3 regions of the Actinoplanes sp. HUAS TT8 genome follow, and region 1 is predicted to be linked to each of the others. Evidence: riboswitches for the same ligand, from Rfam matches in the RefSeq annotation. Region 1 holds a riboswitch; each other region holds the start of a gene.
What was found. Region 1 has a riboswitch for cyclic di-AMP ahead of ACSHV8_RS35175 (NlpC/P60 family protein). Riboswitches for the same ligand answer to the same signal wherever they lie in the genome.

Region 1 (7,349 bases):
GCGCCAAGTACCAGGGCCTGTTCCTGGCCGTCTTCGGCACCGCGAGCGTGCTCGGCCCGATCCTGGGCGGCTTCTTCGCCGGCGCCGACCGCATCCTCTGGGTCGACGGCTGGCGCTGGGTGTTCTACCTGAACGTGCCGATCGGCATCGCCGCCATGGCCGTCGTCGCGCGCGTGCTGCACCTGCCGCACACCCGGGTCAACCACCGCATCGACTGGCCCGGCGCGGTCGCCCTGATCGTCGGCCTGGTGCCGCTGCTGACCGTCGCCGAGCAGGGCCGCGCCTGGGGCTGGGACTCCGGCCGCTCGATCCTCTGCTACGTGGTCGGCGTCGTCGGCCTGATCGGCTTCGTGCTGGCCGAACGCGCCTACAAGGAAGAGGCGCTGCTGCCGCTGCGCCTGTTCGGCAACCGGACGATCGCGGTCGGCACCGGCGCCAGCACCATCCTGGGCATCGCCATGTTCGGCGGCCTGATGACCGTCCCGCTGTACCTGCAGATCGTCAAGGGTTCCTCGGCCACCGCGGCCGGCCTGCAGATGATCCCGTTCGTGATCGGCATCATGTCCGGCTCGATCATCTCCGGACAGCTGATCTCCCGGACCGGCCGCTACCGGATCTTCCCGATCATCGGCAGCACCCTGATGGTCATCGCCCTGTTCCTGTTCTCGCTGATCGGCGCCGACACCCCGCTCTGGCGGACCATGCTGGTCATGGTGCTGATGGGCCTCGGCCTGGGCGGCAACATGCAGCCGATGATCACCGCCGTGCAGAACGCGGTCTCCCCGCGTGAGATCGGCGTCGCCACCGGCGCGGTCACGTTCTTCCGCTCGATGGGCGGCACGCTCGGCACCGCGGTCTTCCTGTCGGTGCTGTTCAACGTGCTCCCCGGCAAGATCAACGACGCGTACACGGACGCCGCCAAGGACCCGGAATTCCTCAAGGCCGCCTCCGACCCGGGCCAGCAGCAGCTGCTGGCGCAGGCCAAGGGCGGCGGCGGGCTCAGCGACACGTCGTTCATCAACAAGCTGACCGACGTCGTCGCCCACCCGTTCAAGGTCGGCTTCTCGGACAGCGTCCACGTCGTCTACCTGATGGCGTTCTTCATCATGCTCGTCGGCCTGGTCGCGGTCTTCTTCCTGCCGGAGATCCCGCTCTCCATGCGCTCCGCCCAGCAGCAGCGCGCCGACGACGCCGCCAAGGCCGAAAACGCCGCCGACGGCGGCGACAACCACGCGGGGGTCAAGGCCGCCAGCGAGGCTCCCGGTCACTGAAAAAAGACAATTGCGGGGGTACGGGCGCCTGCCCGTACCCCCGTCGTCTCAAGCCCTTCCCGTCCACCCACCCCAAGCCGCCCGCCGCCCGCCCACTCACCCACGCGCCACCCAAGCCGGCGCTGCCACCCCGCACCGCCGACGCCACAGGCCGGCCGCCGACCGTTGCCGCGCCCGCACCGCCGACGCCCCGGGCCGGCCGCCGACCGTTGCCGCCACACGCCGGCCGCCACTTCCCTGCCATCCGCGATTTCTCACCGCCGCACGCCACCGGCCCGACGCCAACGTCAACCACTAGCCGCGCGAGGCGAAACCGCGCGAGGCGCGTGAGCCCGGGGCGACACCGTGCGGTGCGACACCGTGCGGGGCGACACCGTGCGGGGCGAGTGGTCCCCCGGGGCGAAGCCGCGCGAGGCGAGTGCGCGCGAGGCCAAAGCGCAAGGCAAGAGCCCGCAAGGCACGAGCCCGCAAGGCCGAAGCGCGAGGCACGAGCCCGCGAGGCGAAACCGCGCGCCCCGGCCGTCTGGCACAGTGGGTTCATGGCTGTTGTGAAGATCAACGCGATTGAGGTCCCCGAAGGCGCCGGCCCCGAGCTGGAGAAGCGCTTCGCCGCCCGCCACGGCGCGGTCGAGAACGAGCCCGGCTTCCTCGCCTTCGAGCTGCTGCGCCCGGTCGCCGGCGACAACCGCTACTTCGTCTACACGAAGTGGGAGTCCGAGGAGGCCTTCCAGAACTGGTCCCAGGGCAGCGCCAAGGCCGCCCACTCCGGCGAGCGCGCCAAGCCGGTCGCCACCGGCGCCAGCCTCCTGGAGTTCGAGGTCATCCAAGAGGTCACGAAGTAACCCTCCCGAGGCCTCCCCCGAAAAAAATCAGCCCCCACCCTCCCGAGGGGGCAGCCCACGACCATTGTCCCGCCGACGGCCAAGATCATGTGGATGGCCTGTGGACAACCCGCTGGTGTGGATAACCTACGAACTCGTTTGACGGTCCCGGGCCGCTGCGGCGACCAGGCGTTCCGCGACCGTCATCCGGTCCAGGCCGAGCCGCTGGGCCGAGTCGTGCAGGATCCGGTAGGCCTCCTGCACGCCGCAGCCCCGCTGCGCGATGATCACGCCGACCGCCCGGTCGACGGCCGCGCCTTCGGTCAGGGCTTCGCGCCGGTGCAGTTCGCCGAGCAGCACTTCGGCCTGGCCGGCGATGGCCATGGCGGTGAGCAGCAGGTCCGGGCCGGCTTCGCCGCGCCGGCCCAGGCTGATGCTGAGCGCGCCGACCGCGTGCCGCCGGACGTCGAGCGGGACGGCGACGACTGCTCCGATCCCGTCGGCGCGGGCGGCCCGGGCCAGTTCCGGCCAGCGGTCGTCGGCGCCGAGGTCGGCCGATGTGATGAGGGTGCGGGTGCGGGCGGCTTCGAGGCCGGGGCCGTTGCCCTCGGCGTACTGCAAAGTGTCGGAGGTCTCGCCGGCGGTGCCGGCGGCGGCGACGGTGACCGGGCCACCTTCGGTGATCAGGGCGACCGTGCAGCGGACGGTGCCGGGCAGCGCGCCGGCGGCCAGCGCGGCGAGCCGGTCGAGGGCCTGGGCGACCGTGTCGGCGGTCAGGATCCGCACGGTGACCTCGTGCAGCAGCCCGGCCAGTTCGACCGGGTGGGGCCCGTGGACGCCGAGCAGGGCGGCGCTGGTGTGCCGGGGGCGGCCCGCGGCGACGAGCCGGCGGGCCTGGCCGGGGGCGGTCACCCCACCGGAGGTGGTGCGACGGCGGATCCGGGTGCCGCGCTGCGCGGCCGGTACGCGACGTTGCGGTACTGACACCCGACGGATACTGCCATGTCGATCCGGAGACGGCTCGGTTCGGTGCCCCGATCGGGGGGTGTTGTCCGTTTAAACCCGATCGGCGCCTGAATACAGTTTCGGCCCCCGGGAGTTCCCGGGGGCCGAACGAAGTAGATGCCGGTGTGCAGGTCGCCTCGCGGCGAGTGGCTCAGCATGGCTCCAGCCGAACGGTATTCCATGCAGGCGATGGGTGAGGCCCGGGGACACTGGGCACACCGGCATCCGTAGATAACCTTCGGCACCCGCCCCTGATTCCGGCAGTGATTGTGACCTGACTAACAGTCAAACGCTCGTCACTCGGCCTTCTCCTTCGCTATGGAGTAGGCCATCTGCAGGAAGTCCGAGGCGGCGGTGGCGGTCAGCGCGGTGGCCACCAGCCGGGTCAGCCGGGGGGCCAGCACGAGCCCGCCGGTGAGCCCGGTGGCCACCCACGCGGCCAGGCAGAACGGGCAGGTGATGAGTTCGCCGATGCCGTGCTTGAGGCCGCTGCCGGAGTCCCTGACCTCCTCGTTGAGCTCGGCCGCCCCGGCCGGCTCGGTGTAGCGGGTGAACGGCGCCCGCAGCGGGCTGGTCACCGAGTCCTTGGCGATCAGGCGGCTGAGCTTGTGGGTGGCCAGGGAGATCAGCACCACGTCGGCGACGGCCGGGCGTTCGGGGACGGGCCGGCCGGTGAGCCGGGCGGCCGCGGCCAGGCTGGCCGCGAGTGCGCCGAACGCCCCCATCGCGGCCAGGTAGCCGCCGAGCGGCCGGTGGTCGTGGGGCGCGTAGGCGCGGGCCACCGCGGCGGCCTTCTCCTGCAGGGTGGACATGTGTGGGGGGGTCCCTTCGGCGAGGCGAGGGTCAGAACGCCTGGGTGAGCCTTTCCGGGTCGACCTCGCGCCCGGGGAAGCGGGCCATGTACTCGGTCTCCAGTTCCGCGGTGCGCCGGAAGTGGTTCTCCAGCGCCGCGTCCGGCCCGTGGCGCAGCGTCTCCAGCCGGGTTCGATGCAGGCTGGCCAGTTCGCGGAACAGGTCGTCGTCGGCCAGTACCGCGGGGTCGACGCCGGTGCCGAAGTCGGCTGTCGCGCCGGTCGAGGATCGAGCGTCCGCCATGGTGCGCCTCCGCTTGCGATTCGAGGTCCGTGTGTTGACGCTTGCCCGTGCGGGCGATCACCAAACCCGCCGGTAGTCTCGTGGGCATGAAAGGGCTGTGGACTCCGGCGTGGATCGCCCGGCACGTCCTGGCGCTGGTGCTGACCGCGGGTTGTCTGGGGCTCGGGTGGTGGCAGTTCAGCCGGGCGACCGGGGGCAACTCCCTCAGCTGGGGTTACATGTTCGAGTGGCCGGTCTTCGCCGGTTTCGTGGTGTTCATCTGGATCCGGGAGATCCAGCTGTTCCGCCGCAAGTCCGACCCGGCGGGCGAGGAGCCCGCCGTCGAGGAGCCCGTGGTCCACGATCCGCAGGCGCCGGTCACCCTGGGCCGCCCGGTCCGGGTCGCCGTGCGGCCGGCCGCGTCGGCCGAGTCCGACTCCGAGCTTCAGGCCTACAACGACTATCTGGCCTGGCTGGCCGAGCACCCCGGCGCCCGCCCGGCCGATTACCGCACCGCCAAGAAATAAGGAGATCCCCCCGTGCAGGGCGCCCTCACCCGCTATCGGATCATCGCCTGGATCGTCGGCGTGTTCCTGGTCGTTCTCGTGCTGGTCGGCATGCCGCTGAAGTACATCGGCGACAACGACACGGTGGTCGCGGTGATCGGCCCGCTGCACGGCTTCCTCTACATGATCTATCTGCTCCTCACGTTCGACCTGTCGCGCCGGGCGCGCTGGCCGTTCCGCCGGATGATCATCGTGATGCTCGCGGGCACCATTCCGTTCTTCTCGTTCTGGGCCGAGCGCCGGGTCACGCGCCGCTGGGTTCCGAATGCGGAACTCGCCGCCGCCCGCTGAAAAGCTCATCTAAATAACGCTCAGCGCGGGCCGAATGACAGCCGGTTATCGGGATTAAGTTCGCAAGACCGACTATTGCCAAATTTCACTCGGCCAGTACTTGATTTTGTTTTCTACCCCGATAAGTTGATGCGGTTGGTTCGGTCCGCAGCCACAAACCTGCCGTGGCGCCGGCCAACGCCGCCGAATCATGGGCGGCGCTCGGCCCATCCCCCGGGCCGGTGCCGCCGCGAACCGGGGAACCACTTCCTGGGGTGAATCCGCGTTGTGAGCGGTAGGGCCAGTCTTCCGAGCCCGAACCCGTCAGCTAACCCGGTAGGCGGCCAGAAGCGGAAGAAGGGCCCCTGACCAGTGCCACACCCCCGTACCAGGCTCCGGGCGCTGGTGGTCGCGCTGACCGCGTTGGCGATCACCACGTCGGGAGCTACCGCCGCGCACGCGGCCCCGTCCAAGGCCGAGCTGGAGAAGCAGATCACCACCGCTTCCAACAAGCTCGAGGACGTCACCGAGGCATACAACAACAGCAAGATCGCCCTGAAGAAGACCCAGGGCGACATCACCAAGCTGAACGCCTCGCTGAAGCCCGCCCAGGCGGCGCTCACCCAGGCCTCCGCCCGCATGCAGAAGATCGCCACCTCGTCGTACATGACGGGACCGGTCGGGCCGGCGGAGATCCTGCTCAGCAGCAACCAGAAGGATCTCCTGCAGCGGATGAGCTACCTCGAGCAGCTCAGCCGGTCGAACCAGCAGGACATCGACGCCTTCACCGAGACCACGCAGACCTTCACGGACCGGCAGACGGCTCTCAAGACGCAGCAGACCAAGCAGACGCTGCAGTCCAAGGAGCTGGACGCCCAGACCACGAAGATCAAGAAGGACCTCAAGAAGCTGTACGACATGCGTGAGGACCTCTACGGCAGCGCCACCGAGAACTCGGGGTCCTACACCGGTCCCATCCCCACCATCTCGGGTGACGCCGGTGTCGCGGTGACCTTCGCGTTCAAGCAGATCGGCAAGCCGTACGGTTTCGGCGACGCCGGCCCGAACTCGTACGACTGCTCGGGTCTGACCATGGCCGCGTGGGCCAAGGCCGGCCACACGCTGCCGCACAGCGCCGCGCAGCAGAAGAACAAACCGTACGCCCAGTTCTTCACCGACAAGAGCAAGCTCCAGCCCGGTGACCTGGTGTACTACCGCAGCGGCGGGCACGTGGCGATCTACGTCGGCGACGGCATGATCATCGACGCGCCGTCGGCCGGGCGGGACGTCCTGCATCGCAGCATCAACATCATGACCCCGGACGGATACGGCCGGGTTCTGTAACACCGCGGACAAGCAGAAGGCCGGTGCCCCTCGGGGGTACCGGCCTTCTTCGTGCTGTCGGTCGATCAGAAGTTCTGTCGGTGGATCAGGCGGCCTGCAGGCCCTCGGCCCGGGCCAGCTCACGCAGCCGGCCCAGCGCCTGGATCTCCAGCTGGCGGATCCGCTCCCGGCTGAGCGAGAAGCGCGAGGCCACCTCGGTCAGCGAGTGCTCGCGGCCGTCCTCCAGGCCGTACCGCGCCCGCATGATGCCGGCCGAGCGGTCGTCCAGGTGGTTCAGCAGGCCCTCGATGCGCTGGCGCTCCAGTGCGCTCAGCACGATCTCCTCGGGCGACGGGGCGTCGCTGTCGGCGACCAGGTCACCGAGGTTGGTGTCGCCGTCGTCGCCGACCGGGGTGTCCAGGGACACGGTGTCCTGGGCCCAGCGGGTCAGCTCGTTGACCCGCTCCACGGTCACGCCCAGGGCGGCCGCGATCTGCTCCGGCTCCGGGTCGCCGCCGAGCTCGCGGACGAGCTGGCGGGTGACGTTACGCATCCGGTTGACGTCCTCGACCAGGTGCACGGGGAGGCGCACGGTGCGCTCCTGCTGGGCGATCGCCCGGCTGATGGCCTGGCGGACCCACCACGTCGCGTACGTCGAGAACTTGTAGCCGCGCTCGTAGTCGAACTTCTCGACGGCGCGGACCAGGCCGGTGTTGCCCTCCTGGATCAGGTCGAGCATCGGCATGCCGGAGCGCACGTAGCGGCGGGCGATGGAGACGACCAGCCGAAGGTTGGCCCGGATGAACAGGTCTTTTGCCTTGCTGCCCTCGGCGACGATCCGCTCGAGCTCTTCCCGGCTGATGCCACGACGCGCCTCGCCCTGCTCGAGCAGGTGCTCGGCGTAGAGGCCCGCCTCGATCGACTTGGAGAGCTCGACCTCACGCGCGGCGTCCAACAGCGGCGTCCGGGAGATTTCGTGCAGGTAGACTCCGACGAGGTCGCGCTCCTCGGCAACCTGG
Region 2 (7,349 bases), 760 kb from region 1:
CCTCGCGGTACCGGAAGTTCCGCCCGTAGGCCCAGGATCGCAACGCGTTGCTGCGCCGCACCACCCGCGTGTTGTAGGACGCCATCACGAACGGCGCGAGTCGCCCGCGCAGCCGCGGGTCCACTTCGGAGGCCGGGAACGTGTCCAGGTCGCTCTGCCGGGGCAGTTTCGGTTCGGCCTTGCGGTCGGGGCTCAGCGAGTACGGACTTCCGGCCACCCGCCGCAGCGCCGGGTCCTTCTTCATGTCGTCGACCTGGTTGCGCATCGAGTCGATGGTGCCGCCGCTGGCCCCGCCGCGCATGCTCGTCACCACGAGCGTGGTGTCGGTCAACTCGCCCGCGCCGTCCGATTCGACCAGCTTGTGGAGGACGTGGACGCCGATGTCGGACGGGATGGAGTCGAAGCCGCAGGAGTGGACGATCCGCGCACCGGTGCTGCGAGCGAGTTCGTGGTTCGCGTCGATGCTGTCCCGGGCGAACAGCACTTCACCGGTCAGATCAACGTAGTCGGTGCCGGTCGTCGCGCAGGCGTGCGCAAGGGCGTGGCCGTATTTCGCGTACGGCCCGACCGTGGTGACCACCACCCGGGTGCGTCCGGCCAGCGTGGTCAGCGCCTCGGTGTCGGCCGCGTCGGCGACCAGAACCGGCCAGTCGACGCCGAGCCGGTCCCGAACCGCCGCCAGTTTCTCCGCCGAGCGGCCGGCCAGCGCGATTCGGGTGCCGGCCGGTGCGTGTCCGGCGAGATATTCCGCCACCAGTACGCCGACGAAGCCGGTCGCACCGTAGACGATCACCTCGAAGTCGCGTGAACGATCACTCATGGTCGGAGATTGTGCACCCCGGACCGCGTCCAGGGGAACTGGCCGGTAACAACCGCGCGGAAACCCTTGTACAGGACCGGAGTCGCATGAGCACGCAGCCGGGATCCGAACGAGCGCGGCATTTTTACCCAGTCGTGCGAGCGCTAAGCCTATGGAGAGCGGCTTTCCCCCGTATGCGCGACCACGTGGGTGGCAAGTCGCGCCACGATTGAAGAACTCAGGGAGTTATTCACACAAAGGAAGATCAAAGCGGCTAATTTGTGAGAACAAAGTCACCGGCCCCGCTTCCGGACGTAGTCAGTCCAGTGAGGTGGTGGCTACCGTCGGCAGTCCGCAATCGCGGACACCGTGGCCGGAACGCCGAGTCCTGCCTGCTGGTCACGGTCAACAACACACAGGCATGGAGCGGGGGACCCACAAGTTCCTCGGCGCGCTCGAACCGGAGCGCGCCTCGGGGTGAAGCCGCTCACGCGGCCGGGCTCCTCGGCCCGAACCCGACAGCTCACCTCGTAGGCGTGGAGGGAAAACTTCATGCTTCACCTGAACAAGCGGGTTCGTCGTGTCCTCTCCCGGCGAGCCCAGTCCCCGCGCGCCCTTTTACGGCCGATGCCGGCCGAGCGCGCTCCATCAGGGCCCCAGCACCGCGCGGTCTCCAAGCGGACCCGGGTCCGGCGTGCTCTCGGCATCACGATCGCCGGGCTGGCCGGCGCCGTGGGCCTGCTGGCCGTCGAGTCCGCACCGGCCAGCGCTGCCCCGAACGTGAACTGGGACGCCGTGGCCCGATGCGAATCCGGCGGCAACTGGCGGATCAACACCGGCAACGGCTATTACGGCGGCCTGCAGTTCAGTCGTTCGACGTGGCGTGCTCACGGCGGCGGCAAATACGGCTCCACGGCCAATCTCGCCTCCAAGAACGAGCAGATCACGGTCGCCGAACGGGTGCTGCGCAGCCAGGGGATCCACGCCTGGCCCACGTGCGGCCGCCGGGGCCTGACCAGCGCCCGGACCACCACGAAGGTGAGCCCTTACCGCCTGGCCTCCTACAACACCGCGTTGAAGACCACCGGCACCTACGTCGTGCGGCGTGGTGACACGTTGTCCGGCATCGCCGCGCGCCACCACGTCCGCGGCGGCTGGCGGGCCCTTTACCGCGCCAACGCGACCCGTCTGAGCAACCCGAACCACCTCAGGGTCGGTCAGCGCCTGGCGCTCTGACGAATTCCGGCTGGTCGAGCACCCGCAGCCACGTTCCGTCGGGCTGCCGGCGGACCACCTGCGCCCTCGCCCCGGCCCCGTCTTTCGGCGGTGTCGAGGTGAGGGCCAGGTCGCCGCTGATCAGGGTCGGCAGCGGGGGCTCGGGCTCGAACCGGGGCATCCTGGGCAGCAGCTCGGCCCAGAGCTTCTGGATCGCGGCGCGGCCGACCGTCTGGCTGCCCGGCGGGAAGGCCATCACGGCCTCCTCCTCATACAGCAGCGCGAGGCCTTCGGCGTCCTTCGCGTTGGCGCGCTCGACGAACAGGCGCGTCAGGTCTTCGGGTCGGTGGGCCTTCTCGCGTTCGGTCATGACTCCACCCTCCTCCGGCCCGATCCACAAGTCCAACAGATAGTTCTTCTAGCTACTACAATTCCTACTCATGGATTTGCGGCAGCTGGAGTACTTCGTCGCGGTCGCCGAGACCGGCAGTTTCACCCGCGCCGCCGAACGGGTGCACATCACCCAGTCCGGGGTGAGTGCCCAGGTCAAAGCGTTGGAGCACGAGCTCGGGGCCGAGCTTTTCGTCCGCAGCGGGCGGACCGCCCGGCTCACCGACGCCGGTTCCGTCGCGCTGCGCCACGCCCGGGCCGCGCTCGACTCGACGCTTGACCTGCGCGACGCCATCGACGACGTGAAAGGCCTGGTCCGGGGGCGGCTGACGATCGGGATGGTGATCGGCTGCGAGGTCGCGCCGCTCTTCGACGCGCTCGCCGCCTTCCACGACGATCATCCGGGCATCGAGGTCGAGCTGACCGAGGCGAATTCGGATCAGCTCGTCGCCGGTGTCCGGGCCGGCGCGATCGACGTCGCTCTGGCCGGGCTGGCCGGCGAGCCGCCGGAACATCTCGCGTCGCACGTCATCGTCAGCGAGCCGCTCGTCGCGCTCACCTCCCCCGGCAGTGAGCTGGCGCGACGCGGCCGCCTGGCGATCACCGGGCTCACCTCGTACCCAATAATCTGTCTTCCGCAAGGCACCGGCATCCGTGACGTGCTCGACCGGGCCGGGATGGCCGGGCTCGGGCTGCGACCGCAGGTCGCACTCGTCGCGACGTCGCCGGAAACCGTCGCCGGCCTGGCCCGCCGGGGTCTCGGGGTGGCCATCCTGAGCGAGTCGATGGCCGCCGCCCACCCGGATCTGATCGCCGTCCCGATCGACGGCATCGAGATCCCGGCCCTGCTGGCCCTGGTCTGGGTCGAGCGCACGAGTCCGGCGCTCGCCGCCTTCCTCAAGCACTGCCGAGCCGCCTTCGGCTGACCCTCAAAAAACCATCAAAATCCGCTTACGGTACGGCCATAGCACCGCCCTGACATGCGGAAAGGCCCCCGCCGCGCTGATCGCGACGAGGGCCTCCCGGCCTGTCAGGTGTTACCGCGTGATCGTCCGGAAGTAGACCTTGGCGGCCGAGGTGTTACCGGCCTTGTCCACCCCCCAGTACGAGATCCGCAGGATGCCCGTCTTCACGCCGGTGACCCGGACGCTCCACGTGCTCCCGCTGAACGACGCGTTCACCACCTCAGCCTTGGCCAGGGCGGACGTCCGCGAGGACGCCTTGACCCACTTGCCGTGGCTGTAGTAGTACCAGTGGCTGCCCCGCTGCTCGGTCAGCTTGACCCGGACCGAGCGGACACCGAGACCGGTGTCGCTGACCGAGCCGGTGACCTTGGCCCACGAGGTCGCGCGGTTGGGGCCGCTCGGCACCTTCAGGGTGACCTTGGGCGCCCAGACGTCCTTGACGACCTTGACCGAACCGGCGGTCACGGTGGTGCCGGCGCCGACGCCGTTCACCGGGGTGACCTTGATGGTGTAGGTGCCGGCCTTGGTGTAGGTGTGCGCCACCGGCGTGTTGGCCGACGCGCTGCCGACGTAGCCGTCGCCCCAGCTGATCTTCACCGAGGTGCCGTTCACGCCGCTGACCCGCAGCGTGATCGACTGGGTGGCGTAGATCGAACCCCGGTCGACGCTGTACTTGCCGGTCTGGACGGCCGCCGTGACGGTACCGGCGGCGATCGGCGCGGACGCGTTGCCGGCCTTGTCGGTGATCGTCACCGTGACCGCGAACGTGCCGGCCTTGGCGTACTTGTGGGTGGCGGTCTTCGCGCCGGCCGCCAGCGTCTCCGCCGCGCTGCCGTCGCCCCAGTTGACCACCTGCGTGATCCCGGCGACGTCACTGTCGTCGGAGAGCGTCTTCTGGGTCAGGGTGACCGTCTGACCGGTCCAGATGCTCGCCGCGTTCACCGAGTAGGAGCCGGTCGGCGCGGTGGTGTCGGTCGGGGCCGGCACGTACACCTTGCTGCGGGGCGCGGTGACCGCGGTGATCGGCGTGTACTTGGCGAAGAAGTTGACCAGCATGGTCAGGTCGTTGTCGCCGGTGGTGGTCGCGCTCGGCTTGTTCAGGCCCAGGGAGGTGAAGTTGTCGCCACCCGCGGCGAGGAACGAGTTCATCGACACCCGGTACGAGCCGGCCGGGTCGAGGGTGACCCCGTTCAGCTTCAGCGTCGACGCGATGATGTGCGAGCCACGGGCCGCGGCCGGGTCGTACTCGTAGGTCAGGCCCTTCGACACACCCAGGTGCAGGATCGGCCGGGACGCGCCGTCCGGCTGCCACTGCTCCTCCAGCGCGCTCTTGATCTGCGCACCGGTCAGGGTCTTGGTGACCATGTCGTTGGCGAACGGCTGAACCGCGTACGCCTCCGAGTAGGTGATCACCCCGTCGTCACCGACCAGCAGGTCGTTACGCAGGCCACCCGGGTTCATGACGGCGATCTGCGCCCCACCCCGGCCGGCGTCGCTGGTCTGGTCGAGCTGCACGTCGGCGATGAAGTTGCCCATCACCGACTCCGAGCCACGGTCCTCGGTACCGGTCGCCGAGTAGGCCCGCTTGATGTCGGTCGTGATGTTGCCCAGGACCTTCTTGCCGAGTTCGGCCGAGTTGGTCTTGGCGGCGGCCACGATCCCGGCCACGGTCGGGTCCTCGGCGTAGCCCTTGACGTCGATCAGCTCGGCGGTCGAGCTGGTCACCGACTTGGTCACCGGGTCGTACGTGAGGTTCGCCCGGCCCAGACGCAGACCGTAGTCCTCGGCCTGCAGCACCGGACGGGTCTTGTCCGTTCCGGGGATCGGGATCTCGAACGCGTACGGCTGGTGCGTGTGGCCGCTGAAGATCGCGTCCACGTTCGCGTCGAGCCGCGTGAACGCGCCGAACACCTTGTCGCTCTGCAGCGCCTCGGCGGAGTTGATGTTCTCGGTGGCGGCGCCCTCGTGAGCGAGCACCACGACCACGTCCGCCTCGCCGTTCGACTCGTCGCCGTCGGACAGCTCGTCGGCCACCTTGTTCGCCTCGGCCACCGGGTCACGGAAGTCCAGACCCTTGACGCCGTCCGGGCTGACCATGTTCGGGGTCTCCAGCGTGACCACGCCGATGTAACCGACGCGCACGCCGCCCACGGTCTGCACCGAGTAGCCGGGCAGGATCCGCTTGTCGTCCTTGTAGACGTTCGCGGCCAGGTACGGGAAGTTGGCCTTCTGGTCCAGGTGGTTCAGCAGGTCGTCGGCGCCCTTGTCGAACTCGTGGTTGCCGACCGAGGAGACGCTCAGGCCACCGGCGTTCAGGGCGTCGAGCGTCGGGTCGTCGTTCGCGATCGACGAGACGAAGGTGGACGCGCCGACGAGGTCACCGGACGCGCTCCACAGCGTGTTCGGGTTCTCCCCGCGCAGCTTGTTGACCAGCCCGACGAGCTGCGCGGCGCCACCGTTACCGGCGGTCGGCTGCTCGATCCGGCCGTGGAAGTCGTTGATGCTCAGCAGCTGCAGGTCGATCGGCTTCGGCGCGCTGGTGTCCAGGCCGATCACGACCGGGTCGTGGTCGCTGGCCCGGTACGGGTCGGCGTTGTAGAACGGCGCGTAACCGTCGTACTCGAAGGCGTACGACTCGACCGAGTTGATGTTCCAGATGTCGACGCCGGTGACCCGGGAGGTCAGCGCCGGCGTGGTCAGCGCGTGGTCCAGCGAACCGGACTCGCCACCGAAGACGTACGAGTTCTTGCCCGGCGCCTTGGTGGTGTGCACGTCGGTGTAGCCCGCGCCGTAGAGGACCTGCATCGGGTCCTCCTGGGTGTAGGAGTTGAAGTCACCCAGCAGGATCACCTTGTCGGTGCCGCTGTCCTTCTCCACACCGTTGACGAACGACACCAGCGACGCGGCCTGACGCTTGCGGTCACCGTTGTACGGGCCCTGCCCGTCCCCACTGTCCACATTGTCGCCGGTCGGGGCGACCGAGGCGCTCTTCGACTTCAGGTGGTTGGCCACCACGGTGAAGTCGATGCTGCCGGAGGTGAAGGTCTGCGCGATCGGCTCACGCGCGTTCGACCACACGGTCTCGTCGTTGATCGACCGGGACGCGCCCTTGGGCGTGACCTTGGCCGGCTTGAAGATGATCGCCGTGGTGATGAAGTCCTGCTGGTCCGCGCCGGGCAGCTCGGCCGGCGTGCGGACGTAGTCCCACGTGCCCGCGCCGTCCTTCTCGTTCAGCGCGCCGACCAGCGTCTTCAGCGCCAGCTGGGGGTCGTTCGCCTCGAAGCGGACCGAGTTCTCGATCTCCATCAGCGCGACGACGTCGGCGTCCAGCGAGGAGATCGCCGTGACGATCTTCGTCTGCTGCTTGACCAGCGCGGCCGCGTCCTTGGCGCCACGGGCGTTGGCGTTCTGCGACGGGAAGTGCACGAAGTAGTTCAAGACGTTGAAGCTGGCCACCTTGATGTCGCCACCGACGGCCGCCGGCGCGGTGGTCCGCGGGTTGGCCGAGGTGAAGGTGGTCCGGTTCGCGGCCGGGGTCTCGGCGGTCACCACGGTGGTCGGCTCGAGCAGCCAGTCACCGTAGGAGTAGTCGAGCACGACCGGCCCGAACGAGGCGACCTTGTCGCCGGCCCGGATCGGCGCGTCCTTGCTGATGTACGGCGGCGCGATGCCGGCCGTGGACAGCGTGGTGGTCCGGCCGTCGTCGAGCAGGATGCGGCTCGCGCGGTTGGCCGCCTTGAGCGCGACCGCCTCGGCGCTGCCGGCCTTGGCCACGTCGGTCGGAACCTTGGCGACCTTGTCACCCGCGGTGAGGACGGCCTCGCCGTAGGAGGTCAGGTAGTACGGGTCCGAGACGGTGTAGTCACCGGCCGGGGAGACCAGCATGCCCTCGACCGACTCGCGGACCGCGTCGCTCGCCGGCAGGGCCAGCGGGGAGGCGGTCGGCACGGTCACGTCGTGCGCGCAGACCTGGGCGTCGG
Region 3 (7,349 bases), 910 kb from region 1:
GGCGCCGTACGCCTCGGAGGAGAACACCGCGTCCACCGGTTCGGGGCCGGCCGCGGCCCGGAAGACGGCCACGTGCAGGTCCCAGACCGCCGGGTCGGTGTAGTCGATCGGGTGATCGTCGTGAACCCCGACGAACCGCACGCGCGGCCCGTGCGCCTCGCGCAGCCACTCCAGCCGCGCTTGGAGGGGGATGCTCTCCCGCGACGACGGCGCGACCACCACGGTCACCCGGTCGCAGGCCCTGGCGGCCGCTTCGATCAGCGCGTGGTGGCCCGCGTGCGGTGGGTAGAACTTGCCGACCACCAGTCCGTGACCGAACGTCACGCGATCACCGCCTTACGCCACGAACGGAGTCCGAGCACGCAGAGAGTGAGGAACGCCACATAGAGGATCGCGGTCAACCAGAGGCCCTTGTAGCCGTAGAGAGGGATGTAGATCACATCGGCGATGATCCACAACCACCAGTTCTCCACCAGTTTGCGCGTCTGACCGTACGTCGCCAGCAGCGACAAAGCGGTCGTCAGCGCATCCGCCAGCGGCACCGTCGACCCGGTCAGCCGGTCCAGGAACAGCCACAGTCCACCGGTCAGCAGCGCCCCGGCCACGGCCTGTCCCAGCCACTCGGCCCGGGTCGTGCGCCGCACCACCAGGTGGGTCCGGTCCGCGCCGCCGTAGAGCCAGGCCCACCAGCCGTAGAACCCCAGGATCACGTAGACGACCTGCAGGCCCATGTCCGCGTAGAGGCCGGCCGTGCCGAAGACCAGCATCAGCAGCAGGACGTTGAGGATGCCCAGGGGCCAGTTGAGGATGTGCTGCCGGACCAGCAGACCGACGTTGAGCAGGCCGGTGACGAAACCGAGCACCTCGGCCCAGGTGGTCGCGACCCCGAAGGCGGTCAGCGCGGTGCCGTTCAACCAATCGATCACGGTCACAGCATCGCTGACCTCGGGGGCGAGGAGAAGGAGCCGCGGCTATTCCGGGAGCAGCCGGTGCCCGGCCATCTCCAGCTCGCCCTCGTGCACGAGCGTGACCGGCGTCTTCAGCCCGGACGTGTCGTCGTGCAGCACGACCGAGGCGCCGTCGATCCGGTACGTCCCGTGCGGTCGCTTGCGCCGGCCGGCGACCTCACCGTCGTACGTCCCATCGGTCTTGATCTGCAGTTTGATCGCGCCGTCGGGGCTGCGCCACGCGCCCACGACCGCCGCCCCGGTGATCACCTCGGGGCGCTTCGGGGCCATGCCGAGCGACATGTCGGAGGTGCGGCCCATGGCGATGGCGAGCATCGCGGCGGCGTCCAGGATCGTGGTGTCGACGTGCGGGGGGCTGGAGTGCATGCCCATTTCGTTCGGCCCGCACGTCGGCCACCGCGAGGAATGTCGTAGTTGCGTCTGAGGAGCGACCTAGGTGGCCGATCCCCCCTTCAGCGAGCCGAGCACGGCCGCCGCCAGCTTCTCCAGGTAGTCGTCGGTGACCGGCTGCCGGGACACCGCGAGACGCCAGTACAGCGGGCCGAGGATCAGGTCCACCGCGACGTCCGGATCGGTGCCTTCGGGCAGCTCACCACGGGTGATCGCCTGGCCGACCAGCTTCTCCCCGACCGACTGCTGGTGGAGCCGGAGCACCCGTTGCAGGGTCTCGGCGATCTGCGGGTTGCGGGCGGCCTCGGCCATCAGGTCGGGGATGATCTGCGACGCGACCCGATGCTGCAGCGCCCGGCTGACGATCATCATCAGCAGGTCGAGGTCGCCGGCGAAACTGCCGGTGTCGGGCACCGGCACCTTCCGCCCGGCGACATCGGTGATGATCTCAAGTACCATCTCCAGCTTGTTGCTCCACCGCCGGTAGATCGCCGTTTTGCCGACTCCGGCACGGCGGGCCACGGCTTCGATGGACAGACGGCCGTAACCGACCTCTGCCAGCTCGCTCATGACCGCGTTACGAATCGCCACGGTGATGTCATTTCGGAGCACCGCCGCTCCGGCCGGTGCGCGCTTCACTGTCGCCACACGGTGACTATAGCGCTACGACGTAACGGTTGCGTCCCGCCGCGACGTCGGATACCGTTCCCTCCGACGTCGATACGAACCCGTTCCATCGGCGTCGGCGGACGCCTGTCATGCTTCTACCTGTGCTTGAAGGCGAATCACCGGAGTCCGCCGCCTCGTACCGGCAGACGAGATCGGAGCACCACCCCATGCCAGAGACAGCGGTTGCCGATACCGCTCCCGCGATTCCGCTCAAGGAACTCGCGCAGCGGCACGGCCTCACCTCTTCCGGACGGCTGGTCGGACCGTTGGAGTACCTCACCCAGTTGTGGGGTTACCGGCACTTCATCACCGCGCACGCCAAGGCCAAGACGGTCTCCGCGCTGGGCACGACGCACCTGGGCACGCTGTGGCAGGTTCTCACCCCGGCCCTGAACGCGTTCGTGTACTACATCATCTTCGGTGTCATCATCGGCACCGGCGCGAACAGCACGAACTTCATCGCGTACCTCTGTATCGGTGTTTTCGTGTTCGGTTTCTCGCAGACCATCGTCGGTCAGGGCGCCAACGCGATCACCGGAAACCTCGGCCTGATCCGGGCGCTGCACTTCCCGCGGGGCAGCCTGCCCCTGTCGACCGCCCTGGTGGAGATCCGCAACTTCGTCACCGCGCTCGGTGTGCTGCTGGTCATCGTGCTCTTCACCGGTGAGCGGCCCGACCTGACGTGGCTGCTGGTCCTCCCGGCGCTGCTGCTGCAGTCGCTGTTCAACGTCGGCCTGGCGCTCTTCTTCGCCCGGCTGGGTTCCAAGATGCGCGACATCAAGCAGCTGATCCCGTTCATCATGCGCTTCTGGATGTACGCGTCGGCCGTGCTCTACCCGGTCACCCGGTTCACCGATCACCTGCACGGATGGAAGCTGCACCTGATCGAGGCGAACCCGATGCTGGTCTTCATCGAGCTCTACCGGCACTCGCTGATGGAGAACGTCAAGCTGGCCGGCAGCCCGCAGCTCCTGTGGACCGAGGCCGCCATCTGGGCCGTGGTCGTGAGCATCGGCGGCTTCCTCTACTTCTGGCGCGGAGAGAAGGGCTACGGCCGTGGCTGACATCGAGAAGGTCCCGACCGTCATCGCGGACAACGCGCACATCGTCTACAAGATCGTCGGAGCGATCGGGGCGAACCAGGTCAGCCCGCTCTCGGCTCTCAAGCGGCTCGTGACCAAGACCAACTCGGCCAACGTGCGCGAGGTGCACGCGGTCAAGGGCGTCAGCTTCGTCGCCTACAAGGGTGAGGCGATCGGCCTGATCGGCAGCAACGGCTCGGGCAAGTCGACCCTGCTGCGCGCGGTCGCCGGTCTGCTGCCGGTGGCCCAGGGCGCGATCTACGCCTCCGGCCAGCCGTCGCTGCTGGGCGTCAACGCCGCCCTGATGAACGACCTGTCCGGCGAGCGCAACGTCGAGCTGGGCTGCCTGGCCATGGGCATGAGCCCGGCCGAGGTCAAGGAGAAGGCGGCCTCGATCATCGAGTTCTCCGGCATCAACGAGCGCGGCGACTTCGCCTCGCTGCCGATGCGGACGTACTCGTCCGGCATGGGGGCCCGGCTGCGCTTCGCGATCGCCGCGGCCAAGAAGCACGACGTGCTGCTGATCGACGAGGCGCTGGCCACCGGTGACGCCAAGTTCCGCCGCCGCAGCGAGGCGCGGGTCCGCGAGCTGCGCAAGGACGCCGGCACGGTGTTCCTGGTCAGCCACAGCGAGCAGTCGATCCGGGACACCTGCGAGCGGGTGATCTGGCTGGAGTCCGGCGAGATCCGCGCCGACGGCGACACCGAGGAAGTGCTCAAGGAGTACGAGACCTACATGAAGAAGTAGGTCCTCACGACGAAGCAAGAAGCCCGGGCCGTCGGCCCGGGCTTCTTGCGTATCAGGTCACTGACAGATGTACGTGATTCGTATGGTCGGTCGACGGCGTCCCGCCCGCACCCGAGTAGGACTTCCAGCCGCTGCTCGGCAGCCAGATCCGTTTGAACCAGATCACGTAGAGCACGCCGAGCGTGTCCGCGTTGTGGATGAAGTAGTTGGCCAGGTTCGTGCCGTACGTCTTGCTGCTGCCGGTCGCCACCCCGCCGAAGCCGCCCTTGTCGGCGGCGAAGTCGCAGGCCCGGCCCTTCGGGTGTTCCCCGCTGTTCTGATGCCGGAAGCAGGCCACGTAGTGGTTGAAGCCGGCCGCCTGGGCCTGCTTCAACGCGAAGTTCAGGCGCGGGGTGATGCAGCCGGTGGTGGTCGGATCATCCACGGTGCAGCCGCCGGAGAGGCTGCCGGAGGGCTTGGACGCGTCCGTGCTGCCGCCGGAGCTGCCCGAGTCGTCACCGGAGTCGCTGCCCTGGTTCGCTTCCTTGAGCGCCTGCTCGGCCTGCGTCTTGCGGGCGGCCATCACGTTCACCTGCCGCTGCTGGTCGACGATGGTCGCGTCGATCGCGGTCTTGGCCTTGACCTGATTGTCCCGGGTGGTCCGCAGGTCGGAGACGGCCTGGTTCTGCCGCTCGGCCACGGTGGTCAGCAGCTGGGCCCGGTCCAGGAAGCCTTCGGTGGTGTCGGCGCTGAGCAGCGCGCTCAGCGGCCCGAGCCGGCCCATCGTGTAGGCCTGCACGGCGTACATGTTCAGGGATTTCTGCTGGGGGCCGATCGCGGCGTCGAGCTCTTTGAGCGTCGCGGCCAGCTTGGTCTGCTGCGTCTTGGACGTCTGCAGTTTGGTCTTGGCCGTGACGTAACCCTTGGAGGCCTCGTCGAGTTTGTCGAGCAGGGACTTGGAACCGCCCTCACCGTCGTCGCCGGACTCCCCGGGGGCGGCGAGGGGCCGGGGTGCCGCGGAGGCCGGCGCGCCGGCGCCGACTATCGCGCATGCGGCGACCAGCAGCGCGAGAACCGCCACCCATCGTCGCCGCGCAGTCACATGCTGCACTGGCTTGTTTCCTTCCGTCGGCCGCCGGCCGGGTTAGCTGACGGGTTCGGGACGAAGGAAATCCCTACCGCTGTCGCGGATTCACCCCGGAGGAAACGTGGATCCCCGGCTCGCTCGTTGTTGCGATTAGGCGGCGGTTCCCTGGATGGGAACCGGGACCGACCATACCCACTCGATCGAGGAATCGACAGTTCTCGTACCCATTGCTACGGCCCGGTCACCACTGGTGACACCATTACGGAAAGTCGTTAACAGGTAACGGTTTTGACGGTTTCTCCGGTCCTGATACCGCGTGATATCTCAGGTAAACTGGCCGCCGGTCCTGCCAGGACGGCACCGCCCCCGAGTTGCCGGCAGGCCGCCGCCCAATCGCCGAAAGGTGAGCCGGGGAACCAGGTAGTTGGGGTGAATCCGCGTAATGCGGTAGGGATAGCTTCCGTCCCGAACCCGTCAGCTAACTCGGTCGGCGGTGACTAGGAAGGATTGTTGATGACCGCACGTCCCCGCCGGTGGCTGATACTTGCCCTGGCGCCGCTTGTGGCCGCCACCGCGATGTTCGTGGCACCGGTCACGCCGGCACAGGCCGCACCCAGCGGCAGCTCGTCGACCCCCGCGGAGGGTGACGACAGCGATGACCTCTCCGCGCAACTCGAGACGACCAACCGCCGGTTCGTCAACGCCAAGGCCGCCTACGCGACCTCGGTGAAGAACCAGGCCGCTCTGAACGTCAAGAAGGCCGCTGCCGAGAAGACGCGGGACGCGCTGATCCCCGAGGTCAACGCGATCGCCCGGCAGCAGTACGAGTTCGGCACGCTGAACAGCCTGAGCTTCCTGCTCCAGGCCAACGACTCGTCCGACTTCATCGCCAAGGCGGTCTCCCTGGAGGAGATCAACAAGCTTCACGACGCGAAGCTGAACGAGCTGAACACGGCGCTGGCGACGATCAACGACAGCAAGGCGAAGATCGACGCCGAGGTCAAGAACCAGAAGACCCAGCTCACGATCCAGCAGAAGCAGCACGACTCGGCCGAGGGCCAGCTCGAACTGCTCGGCGGCGGGACCGGCATCAACAAGACGATCACCAACGGTTTCGTCGACGCGGTCTCCAAGGTCGCGGCGCCGGCACCGCGCAACTCCGAGGGCGGCTTCTCGCCGGAGTCCTGCAACCAGGACGACCCGACGACCGACGGCTGCATCACCAAGCGCACCCTGCACCTCTATCAGGAGGTGAAGAAGGCCGGGTTCAACCGGTTCGTCGGCTGCCATCGCAACGGCGGTCCGTTCGAGCATCCCAAGGGCCGGGCCTGCGACTGGTCCCTGCAGAACAGCGGCTTCTCGGTGGCGCACAACGACGACATGATGCGGTATGGGAACGACCTCACCGCGTTCCTGGTACGCAACGCCGACCGGCTCGGGATCTACTACGTGATCTGGTACAAGCAGATCTGGTTCCCGGCGACCGGCAACTGGCACGCCTACCACGGTCCGAGCGACCACACCGACCACGTGCACGTGTCGCTGCTGTAGCGCTCGACGACAGCACGAGAAAGCCCCCGGTCCGCGTGGACCGGGGGCTTTTTTCACGCCGTACGCGAAGAAATCATGGATGCGGGGTGGCCCGGCGGACCGGAGCGCGGCCCGCGGGCTGCGTCGGCGAGGGACCGACCGGACCGGCCGACGGAATCGGCATGGTCACCGGGCGGACCTGGGTCACTTCGATTTCTTTGCCGTGGTGCAGCAGGGTGAGTCGGGCCGAGCCGCCGCCGTTGCGCAGCGAGTAGGTGACCTCGTCGGCGGTGACGTTGACTCGTAGGCGCAGGCCGTGCCAGAGCAGCGAGAAGTCGAGGTTGTTGATCCGGCTGGGCAGTCGCGGTGCGAACGCGAGTTGTCCGTTGAAGTCGCGCATGCCGCCGAGGCCGGCGACCAGGGCGATCCAGGATCCGGCGAGGGACGCGACGTGGACGCCGTCGCGGGCGTTCTGGTGCAGGTCGTGCAGGTCCATCAGGGCGGCCTCGCCCAGATAGTCGTGGGCCAGTTCGAGGTGCCCGGTCTCGGCTGCCATCACCGCCTGGATACACGCCGACAACGACGAGTCGCGGACGGTGCGGGCGTCGTAGTAGGCGAAGTTGCGGACCTTCTCCTCCGGGGTGAACGCGTCACCCCGGATGTACATGGCCATCACCATGTCGGCCTGCTTGACGACCTGCTTGCGGTACAGGTCGAAGTACGGGTAGTTCAGCAGCAGCGGATACCCCTCCGGCGGGGTGTTCTCGAAGTCCCACTCCTCCAACCGGGTGAAGCCTTCGCACTGCTGATGCACACCCAGTTCCTTGTCGTACGGGATGTGCACCGCCGCCGCCGCATCCCGCCACGACGCGGCTTCCTCGTCGTCCACACCGAAG

Region 2: another riboswitch for cyclic di-AMP. It lies ahead of ACSHV8_RS38650 (transglycosylase family protein); the one in region 1 lies ahead of ACSHV8_RS35175 (NlpC/P60 family protein).
Region 3: another riboswitch for cyclic di-AMP. It lies ahead of ACSHV8_RS39360 (coiled-coil domain-containing protein); the one in region 1 lies ahead of ACSHV8_RS35175 (NlpC/P60 family protein).

Annotation. Positions count from the first base shown of each region.
Region 1 is NZ_CP195646.1:7,940,678-7,948,026, forward strand. It holds gene ACSHV8_RS35140 (MDR family MFS transporter) at 1-1,271, shown strand, start outside; gene ACSHV8_RS35145 (antibiotic biosynthesis monooxygenase family protein) at 1,811-2,113, shown strand; gene ACSHV8_RS35150 (ANTAR domain-containing protein) at 2,240-3,079, opposite strand; gene ACSHV8_RS35155 (DUF1360 domain-containing protein) at 3,394-3,909, opposite strand; gene ACSHV8_RS35160 (DUF6158 family protein) at 3,941-4,192, opposite strand; gene ACSHV8_RS35165 (hypothetical protein) at 4,279-4,698, shown strand; gene ACSHV8_RS35170 (DUF3817 domain-containing protein) at 4,711-5,028, shown strand; cyclic di-AMP (ydaO/yuaA leader) riboswitch at 5,230-5,365, shown strand; gene ACSHV8_RS35175 (NlpC/P60 family protein) at 5,380-6,351, shown strand; gene ACSHV8_RS35180 (sigma-70 family RNA polymerase sigma factor) at 6,437-7,349, opposite strand, start outside.
Region 2 is NZ_CP195646.1:8,697,334-8,704,682, forward strand. It holds gene ACSHV8_RS38645 (saccharopine dehydrogenase family protein) at 1-820, opposite strand, end outside; cyclic di-AMP (ydaO/yuaA leader) riboswitch at 1,170-1,350, shown strand; gene ACSHV8_RS38650 (transglycosylase family protein) at 1,352-2,035, shown strand; gene ACSHV8_RS38655 (YybH family protein) at 2,007-2,384, opposite strand; gene ACSHV8_RS38660 (LysR family transcriptional regulator) at 2,455-3,330, shown strand; gene ACSHV8_RS38665 (ExeM/NucH family extracellular endonuclease) at 3,442-7,349, opposite strand, start outside.
Region 3 is NZ_CP195646.1:8,852,028-8,859,376, forward strand. It holds gene ACSHV8_RS39330 (AAA family ATPase) at 1-324, opposite strand, end outside; gene pnuC (nicotinamide riboside transporter PnuC) at 321-926, opposite strand; gene ACSHV8_RS39340 (Atu4866 domain-containing protein) at 972-1,334, opposite strand; gene ACSHV8_RS39345 (TetR/AcrR family transcriptional regulator) at 1,401-2,006, opposite strand; gene ACSHV8_RS39350 (ABC transporter permease) at 2,195-3,091, shown strand; gene ACSHV8_RS39355 (ABC transporter ATP-binding protein) at 3,084-3,857, shown strand; gene ACSHV8_RS39360 (coiled-coil domain-containing protein) at 3,910-4,947, opposite strand; cyclic di-AMP (ydaO/yuaA leader) riboswitch at 4,954-5,090, opposite strand; cyclic di-AMP (ydaO/yuaA leader) riboswitch at 5,300-5,431, shown strand; gene ACSHV8_RS39365 (coiled-coil domain-containing protein) at 5,437-6,474, shown strand; gene ACSHV8_RS39370 (glycoside hydrolase family 65 protein) at 6,548-7,349, opposite strand, start outside.